2 linked regions of the Granulicella sibirica genome follow. The main gene of each other region encodes a partner of the protein of the gene in region 2 in a complex. Links are inferred from orthologs where the notes say so. Each region holds a gene or a part of one and is shown on either strand. Other genes may lie near its edges.

Region 1 (4,778 bases), on a different replicon or contig from region 2:
CAGCCAACGGCGATTGCAGACAGGAGAGACGCAACCATTACCTTCTTCATGCAAAGCTCCTCAATACTTTGGTCATACGATGCTGCCGCCGGTGTCCCCGTCACTTGGTGCCGGGATCTTTCCCGCGGTCAGGAGTTTTGGTTGCAAAGGAGAACGACGTCAAGCCGCCCTCCGGTATCCCGCCGCATCCCGCCCGATGGCTGGCGCGGTACGAAAGAAAATCCTCTCGTCCGGAGGCCGATGATGCGGATTATAGAAAGCGCTTCCCCGACTTGCAAGTAGAGCCTCACACACGAGTATGGCACGCCTCTGCTCTTCGTCCTGCACTTTCCTCGACGCATCGGCAAACAACGTCCGTAGCCAGTCGAAATCCCCGCAATTATGCCCTCTTATCCACATTCGGCCCGGTTACGCTCCGTTGATTCCGCCCCACCCCAAGGCTACAGTTAATTCATACCCAGGCCCGTCCGCCGCGCCGTCTTTCTGCCGCCGGGCGACGCCCCAGTCACGAGGCACGATGCTCAAGCTCAAAAAGGTCCAGATACTTGGCTTCAAATCGTTCTGCGACCGCACGGAAGTCCAGCTCTCCGGCGAAGGCATCGCCGCCATCGTCGGCCCCAATGGCTGCGGCAAGTCCAACATCTCCGACGCCATCACCTGGGTGCTCGGCGAGCAGTCCGCCAAGAGTCTCCGCGGCATCAAGATGGAAGACGTCATCTTCGCCGGCACTCGCGACCGCAAGCCCACCGGCATGGCCGAGGTCTCCCTCACCCTCGTCGATCCCGAAGTCTACGACAGCAACTCTCCCGAGCCTGACGACGAAACCCTTGAAGCCCCCACGCCCATCACCGGCGACTGGGACGAGAGCCAGCTCCGTCAGCAACACGCCGCCGAGACCGAAGAAGCCGTAGCCGAGGCCCAGCCCGGCACCCTCATCGAAGGCGAAGCCAAACCCGCCCCCGCCTCAGAAGCCGACCCAAACGCCGAAGCGTCCCTCACCGAGAATCCCAACAACGTAGTCCTCAAGATCCGTCGTCGCAAGTTCGGCCGCGCCCCCATCCGCGCTGGCGAGCTCACCATCACCCGCCGCCTCTTTCGCTCCGGCGACTCCGAATACCTTCTCAACGGAAAGATCTGCCGTCTCCGCGACATTCAAGACATCTTCATGGGCACCGGCCTCGGCGGCGAGTCCTACGCCATCATCGGCCAGGAGCGCATCGGCCAGCTCCTCAGCTCCAAGCCCGCCGACCGCCGCGGAATCATTGAGGAGGCCGCCGGCATCACCCGCTTCAAGACCAAGAAGCGCCTTGCCGAACTCCGACTCGAATCCGCCCGTCAGAACCTCTCGCGCGTCAACGACATCTTCGAGGAAGTCACCAAGCAGATGGGCACCCTGAAGCGCCAGGCCGCCAAGGCCGAGCGCTATACTGCCATCCGCGACGAGCTCCGCACCCGCCTCCGCGTCGTCCTCGCCAGCCGCCTCTCCCAGCTTGACCACGAACTAGCCACCGCCACCACGGCCATCAGCACCCTCGCCACCCAGATCGACGCCCAGGCCGCCGACCTCGAAACGATGGACGCGCAGCACACCGAAGGCGTCCGCTCCGGCTACGCCCTCGACCAGCAGATTCGCGAGACCAACACCGCCGCCAACCAGTCCGCCGTCGAGCTCGAGCGCAGCACCGCCCGCGCCGCCGCCAACACCGACCGCGTCGCCGAGCTCACCAGCCGCCTCGCCCAGGGCCAGGACGACCTCGCCGCCGCCCGCGCCCAACTCGCCACGCTCGCCGGAGACCTCGAGCAGCACCGCGCCTTCGCCGAAACAGCAAGCGCAGAATCAGGCGAATCGCGCGCCGAAGCCCAGCGCCAGCAGCAGCTCGCCCAGGAAGGCGTCCGCGCCCTCGCCTCCGCCGAGCAGCAGGCCGAGCAGAACCGCCGTGCCATCATGCAGCTCGTCCAGCGTATCTCCCAGACGCGCAACGAAGAGACCCAGGCCGCCGCCGCCCTCGCCGGTCTCGAGCGCGAGTCCGAGCGCCTCCTCACCGAGTCCGACCACGCCCGCCAGGAACTAGCCACCCTCGGCCTCCAGCGGGGCCAGGTCAAGCTCAGCTTCGAAGACGTCACCGACCGCCTCAAGCGCCTCGAGTCCGAGATCTCCAGCTACCGTGCCCAGCTCGACCAGGCCCGTCAGCAGGAGGGCCAGAGCAAGCGCAAGGGCGACCAGCTTCGCGGAGAACAGGCTACCCTCAACGGTCGCCGCAACGCCCTAGAGTCCCTCATCCGCGAGCACTCCTACTCGACCGACACCGTCCGCAACATCTTCCGTGCCCACACCAACCGCGCGAAGCAGAACCCCGGAGCCCCGTCGGCCGCCCCCGTCGGCACCCTCGCCGACTTCCTCGAGGTCGACGGCAAGTACGAAAAGATCGTCGACGAGTTCCTCCGCGACGAGTTGAACTACATCGTCGTCCGCAACTGGGAGGATGCCGACACCAGCGTCCAGCTCCTGCAAAAAGAAGTAGCCGGCCGCGCCACCTTCCTCATCACCACGAACGAGGGTGCCCCACCTTCGACGCCAGCTTCATCGTCGTCTAAGGTGGGTTCCCCGAATGTTCCCGAAGCCGAGGGCCTCATCCCTCTCCGCGACTGCATCCGCATCAACCCGCCCGCGGACGCTCCCAACTTCGCCGCAAACATAGAATCCATCCTCCCCAAGCTCTCGAACGGCTACATCACCCCCGACACCGAAACCGCCCGCACCCTCGCCGTCCAATATCCGGACGCCTACTTCCTCTCCCCATCGGGAGAATCCTTCCAGCACCTCACCGTCACAGGCGGACGCCCCTCAGCGCAAGGCCCGCTCGCCCTCAAGCGCGAACTCTCCGAAGTCCAGTCCAAGGTAGACGCCGCGCAGAAGGCCCTCGCCGGGACCGACAAACAGACCACCGATCTCCAGCACCAGATCGCCGATCTCAACACCGAGATCGAAAATCGCAACCACGACCGCCGCGACGCCGAGCGCGAATCCGCCAACTCCGGAGCAGCCCTCCGCCAGATGGAATCCGAGGTCGCCCGCCTCGAACGCCGCCTCCAGGATTGGTCGATCACCACGGAACGCAACAAGGATGCCCGCAATCAAAAGTCGGACCTCATCGCCCGCCGCCAGCAGGATGCTGAAGCCCTCGAAGTCGAGCGGACCGCCCTCGAAGTCAAGCTAGGCGACGTCCAGTCCCAGCTTGAAGAGCTCCGCAGCGAGCGCGAGCACCTCCAGCAGTCCGCCGCTGCCGCCTCAGCTGCCCTCGCCGCCCTCGAAGAGCGCCGCCGGAACGCCGCCGCCAACCTCGAGCAGACCACCCGCCTCTACAACGGCCAACAGCAGCGCATCCAGCAACTCGACCAGCAGCTCACCGCCGCCGCGTCCGAGAAGCTCCGCCGCGAAGAGGAGACCTCCGCCCTCGGCATCCAGCACGAGGAACTCTCCGAGACTCGCGCTCAGGCCGTCGCCACCGCCTCCCGTCTTTCGTCTGAAGCCACCCAGCTCCGCGCCGCTATGGCTGAACTCGACGCGAGGCTCCGCCACCTCCGCACCGAAACCGAGTCCCTCCGCGAGCAGCGCGCCAACCACACTGCTCGCGCCGCCCGCCTTACCTCTGACATCGAGCACATGGAGGCAACCAGCCTCAACGATCTTGGCCTCCCCGCCACCGATCTGCGCGCCGACACCACTATCGCCCGAATTGAAGGTGAAGCCCTTTCCTTTGAGGAAGAAGAGTCCCGTAACTTAAAGCAAAAGCTTGAGGCCATGGGCCCCGTTAACATGATGGCCCTCGAGGAATACAACGAGACCGCCGAGCGCCACGCCTTCCTGGAAACCCAACGCAAGGACCTCCTCGACTCCATTCAGAACACCCAGGAGTCCATCAAGGAGATCGACGACGTCTCCCGCGTCAAGTTCGAAGAGGCCTTCAAGGTCATTAACGATAACTTCTCCGTCACCTTCACCAAGCTCTTCGGCGGAGGCCAGGCGTTCATGAAGCTCACCGAGCCCGAAAATACCAACGAGTCCGGCATCGACATCGTCGCCAGCCCCCCGGGCAAGAAGCTCCAGAACATCCTTCTCCTCTCCGGTGGAGAAAAGGCCCTCACCGCCCTTTCGCTCCTCGTCGGCATCTTCCAGTTCCAGCCTGCCCCCTTCTGCGTGCTCGACGAAGTCGACGCCCCGCTCGACGAGACCAACGTAGGCCGCTTCGCCAAGCTCATCGCCGAGATGTCCGCGAACACCCAGTTCGTCGTCATCACCCACAGCAAACGCACCATGAGTCAGGCCGACGTCATCTACGGCGTCACCATGCAGGAGCCCGGCGTCAGCAAGATCGTCAGCGTCAACCTCGGAGCCACCAACCGCAACCGTCAGGACGACAACTCCCGCCGCGTAGCGTGAGAACTCAAGCCTAGGTGGGCGTTCGCAGCAGCAAGTAAGCTCCCGCGAACCCGAACAGCACATCCGGCGTCCACGCCGCCATCATTGGAGGCAGCGTATTCACATTCCCCATCGCCTCGAATGTATTCGAGATCACCCAGTAGAGAATCGCAATCCCAATCGCGGAGGCCATACCGGCCAGGCCTCCGCGCTTCCCCATCGAGAGCGCGAAAGGAATCGCCAGCGCCGCCATAATGAAGGTCATCAGCGGATAAGCCAGCTTGTGGTTGAGCTGCACCTTCAACCGCATCGTATCGAAGCCAGACTGCTTCAAGTCTGAGATGTAGCGTTCCAGCTC
Region 2 (3,309 bases):
CGAGGTGGAAGAGATTGGCGTGCACTGGGTTGGGTGATACGCGCTTCGTCGTACGCCGCGCCCTTAGAAGATTTGCAAAACCGACCCGCGGGGCCGTGCAGCGAGGCGCTGGTGAACCCGTCCTAAGACGGCGGGACCTCGCCGTGGCTCTTTAGGCATTCCGGACTGGCGGACACTGCGCACCGAGCCATATATACGAGAGAGATCCCTGTTCAATGAGTATTGGTTCAACCAGCGGTATTCCCCGCACCTGCTTTGCAGGCCGGTTTCTAGGTTGGATGCTAACCGGATGGGTCAGGCATTGCAAGTTGACGCAGCCGCTGATTTCTATCCCGCTTTGCGCGTTGGCTCGATGAGTATGTCGTCGAGCATTCCCGCAATGGAACCGGCACGCGAACGCATGGACGTCTGCGACTGCTGCAGGGAGCCGGAAAGCGCCTCATAGCGCTGGCGGAGGGTGGCTAGTTCGTCGGCGATATTTAAGGCGGCGAGGACGGCTACTCTCAGGCTGTCTACGGTGCTGCCGTGGGAGGAGACGGCGCGCATCTTGGCGTCGACTGAGGCTGCAAGGTTCTCAATATAAACGGGATCGGTGCCGCGGAGATGGTAGATCTGGTCGTAGATGTCTACGAGGACGGCGTGGTCTGTCAGCGAGTTTTCGGTGTGTGGCATCCGTTTTCCTGTCGTTTTCGCTGGTTACGATGTGGGCCGTTGTGTGGCTAATGCGGTTTACAGAAGTTCGTCCATCTGGCTGAGCATCTTTTCGACGCGGAGGCGGACTGCCTCACGCTCCTGGTTAAGTGTGGCGACCTTGCCCTGCGCCTCGTTGGCTTCTGCGGTCTGCATGTCGAGGAGCTCGCGGAGTTGGGCGACTTCGGCCTCGGCGGCGGCACGGGCCTCACGCTCGCGCCGAACGATTTCGACCGCGCGGAGGACTTTCTGCTCGAGCGCCTGGAACTCGTCGACGCTGATGTTGGTTTCGCTCATATGTACTGAAGTATAAACAGGCGGATGGTGGAAGATTCGTTTGTAAATAGCACGGAGGGGGTATCTAGTTGAGTTCTTAGCGCCAGTCGTCGCGGGTGGCGGCCTGGTCGATGACGACCTGGTCGAAGGCGTCGGTCTTTTTGATGAGAATGTCGCCTTGCAGGACAGGCTGATGCAGGAGGACAGCCTGGAGGCGGACGAGTTCGAGCATCGCCAGGAACATGCAGATGAGGGCGCGTTCGGAGTGCGTGTTGTGGAGGAGGCGGCGAAGGGAGACGGGCTTCTCTTCCATGACGAGGCGGCGCTTCACGTACTCGATCATCTGCGCGACGGTGACGGATTCTTCGTCGACGTTGAGGACGGGGCGCTTGCGGAGGCGCTCTAGGATCTCCTGGAAGACGCGGACAAGGTCGACGGTGTCGGCGGCGATCTCCTGATCGATGCCGGCGGGGACGCCGGTCTGGCCTTCAGCGAGGGCAAGGTCCTTGGTGAACGCTCGGAGGCCGGGGTTGGACCAGGTGGCCTCCTCGATCTGCTGCTTCTGCATGAGCATCTGGGCGGCGGCTTTGAAACGCTCGTGCTCGAGGAGGCGCTCGACAAGCTCGCGGCGTGGATCTTCGGGATCGGCTCCGAGGATGTCGGATGGGTCACGGGGGAGGAGGGTCTTGCTCTTGATGTGGATGAGGAGCGAGGCCATGTAGATGAAGTCGCCGGCGGCGTCGACATCGGTCTGCTTGAGGTGGTGGGTGTATTCGAGGAACTGGTTGGTGATGCGGGCAATGGGGATGTCGTAGATGTTGATGTTCTGCTTGCGGATGAGGTCGAGGAGGAGGTCCATGGGGCCGTCGTAGACCTGGCCTACCGTGATGGAGAACGGGGACTGGGAGGCTTCCTCCTTGGCCGGGGAGTTGCGCTTGGGCTCGGGGAGGGGAGGCTGGATGGGGCGGGGCTCGAGGGCAAAGGGGGCCGAATGCGGCTCGCCTCTTTGGGTGTCAGCCGTCTCCGGTGCCGGGTTGATGGGATCGAGGGTGTCTTCGGGCATTATGACCTCGGCTGCCTGAGGCCCATGACGGAGCGGACCTGGTACATGGTTTCGGCGGCGCGGGCGCGCGCGCGGATGGCTCCGTCGTGGAAGATGTCCTCGACGAGGCTTGGATTGCGCTCGAAGTGGCGGCGGCGCTCCTGGATGGGGGCGAGGGTTTCAACGACGGCGTCGGTGAGCCAGCCCTTGCACTCGATGCAGCCGATTCCGGCGGAGCGGCAGCCTTCGGCGGCTTTTTGCTGGGTCTCGTCCGTCGAGAAGACTTTGTGGAGGTCGAAGACGGGGCAGACATCGGGATTGCCGGAGTCGGTGCGGTGGACGCGGGCGGGATCGGTGACCATCACCTTTAGCTTGGAGCGGACCTCGGATTCGGGGTCGGAGAGCATGATGGTGTTCTTGTAGCTCTTGGACATCTTGCGGCCGTCGATGCCGGGAAGCTTGGGCGACGGGGTGAGGAGGACTTCCGGCTCGGGCAGGATCGTGTGGGTGCCGTAGGCGCTCTTCAGCTTGGTCTGGGGTGCGGCGGCTATGAGTTCGTGGGGGGAGAAGGTTTCTTTCTTGGGGTCGCCGGAGAGCTTGCGGGCCTTGGTCTTCACCGCTTCCAACTCCCACGGGGCGGCACCTTCAGCCATGGTGAAGCTGCCGGGATAGAGCTGGTTGAAGCGGCGGGCGACCTCGCGGGTGATCTCGACGTGGGCCTCCTGGTCCTTGCCTACGGGAACGTACCTGGGCTGGTAGAGGAGGATGTCGGCGGTCTGGAGGAGGGGGTAGCCGAGGAAGCCGTAGGTGGCGAGGTCCTTTTCCTTGAGCTGCTCCTGTTGGTCCTTGTAGGTGGGGACGCGCTCAAGCCAGGGGACGGGAACGATGTTTCCCAGGAGGAGGTTCAGTTCTGCGTGCGCGGGGACGTCCTGCTGGACAAAGAGAGTGCACAGCTTCGGATCGAGGCCGGCGGCAAGGAAATCAAGGGCGACCTGATCGGTGCTTCCGGCAATTCCTTTGGGGTCGGGGTACTCGGTGGTGAGGGCGTGGAGGTCGGCGATGAAGAAGAAGCAGTTGAACTCGTGCTGGAGCTGGACCCAGTTGTAGAGGGCTCCCATGTAGTTGCCGAGATGGAGGCGTCCGGTGGGGCGCATGCCGGAGAGGACGCGGGGGCGCGGATCGTGTGGGGTTTGGGGGGTGGGGTCGGTCATCTGCTCTTGGTTTAAGGGTACATGAAGGGGTGTGGTCGTAGTTGGGACGGCACAACGGATAACGGCAACGGCAAACGCAGATTCCCTCAG

The links.
Region 1: the proteins of GRAN_RS10260 (region 2) and smc are in contact, whole or in part, in a crystal structure (PDB 3ZGX), measured with the Bacillus subtilis proteins. The link is inferred for Granulicella sibirica from one-to-one orthologs.

The regions. Positions count from the first base shown.
Region 1 is NZ_RDSM01000002.1:1,006,279-1,011,056, forward strand. The notes cover bases 173-4,641. They hold smc (chromosome segregation protein SMC), read left to right. Parts: upstream 173-517; coding sequence 518-4,441; downstream 4,442-4,641. Other genes in these bases: lptF (LPS export ABC transporter permease LptF), read right to left, coding at 4,452-4,641. Outside these bases: GRAN_RS15090 (hypothetical protein), read right to left, coding at 1-50; more of lptF, read right to left, coding at 4,642-4,778. UniProt on the Bacillus subtilis protein: Required for chromosome condensation and partitioning.
Region 2 is NZ_RDSM01000001.1:2,463,513-2,466,821, reverse strand. What follows is about bases 47-3,046. They hold GRAN_RS10260 (segregation and condensation protein A), read right to left. Parts: upstream 2,030-3,046; coding sequence 1,064-2,029; downstream 47-1,063. Other genes in these bases: trpS (tryptophan--tRNA ligase), read right to left, coding at 2,029-3,046; GRAN_RS10265 (hypothetical protein), read right to left, coding at 730-987; GRAN_RS10270 (cell division protein ZapA), read right to left, coding at 328-672. Outside these bases: GRAN_RS10280 (prolipoprotein diacylglyceryl transferase), read right to left, coding at 1-25; more of trpS, read right to left, coding at 3,047-3,219. UniProt on the Bacillus subtilis protein: Participates in chromosomal partition during cell division. May act via the formation of a condensin-like complex containing Smc and ScpB that pull DNA away from mid-cell into both cell halves.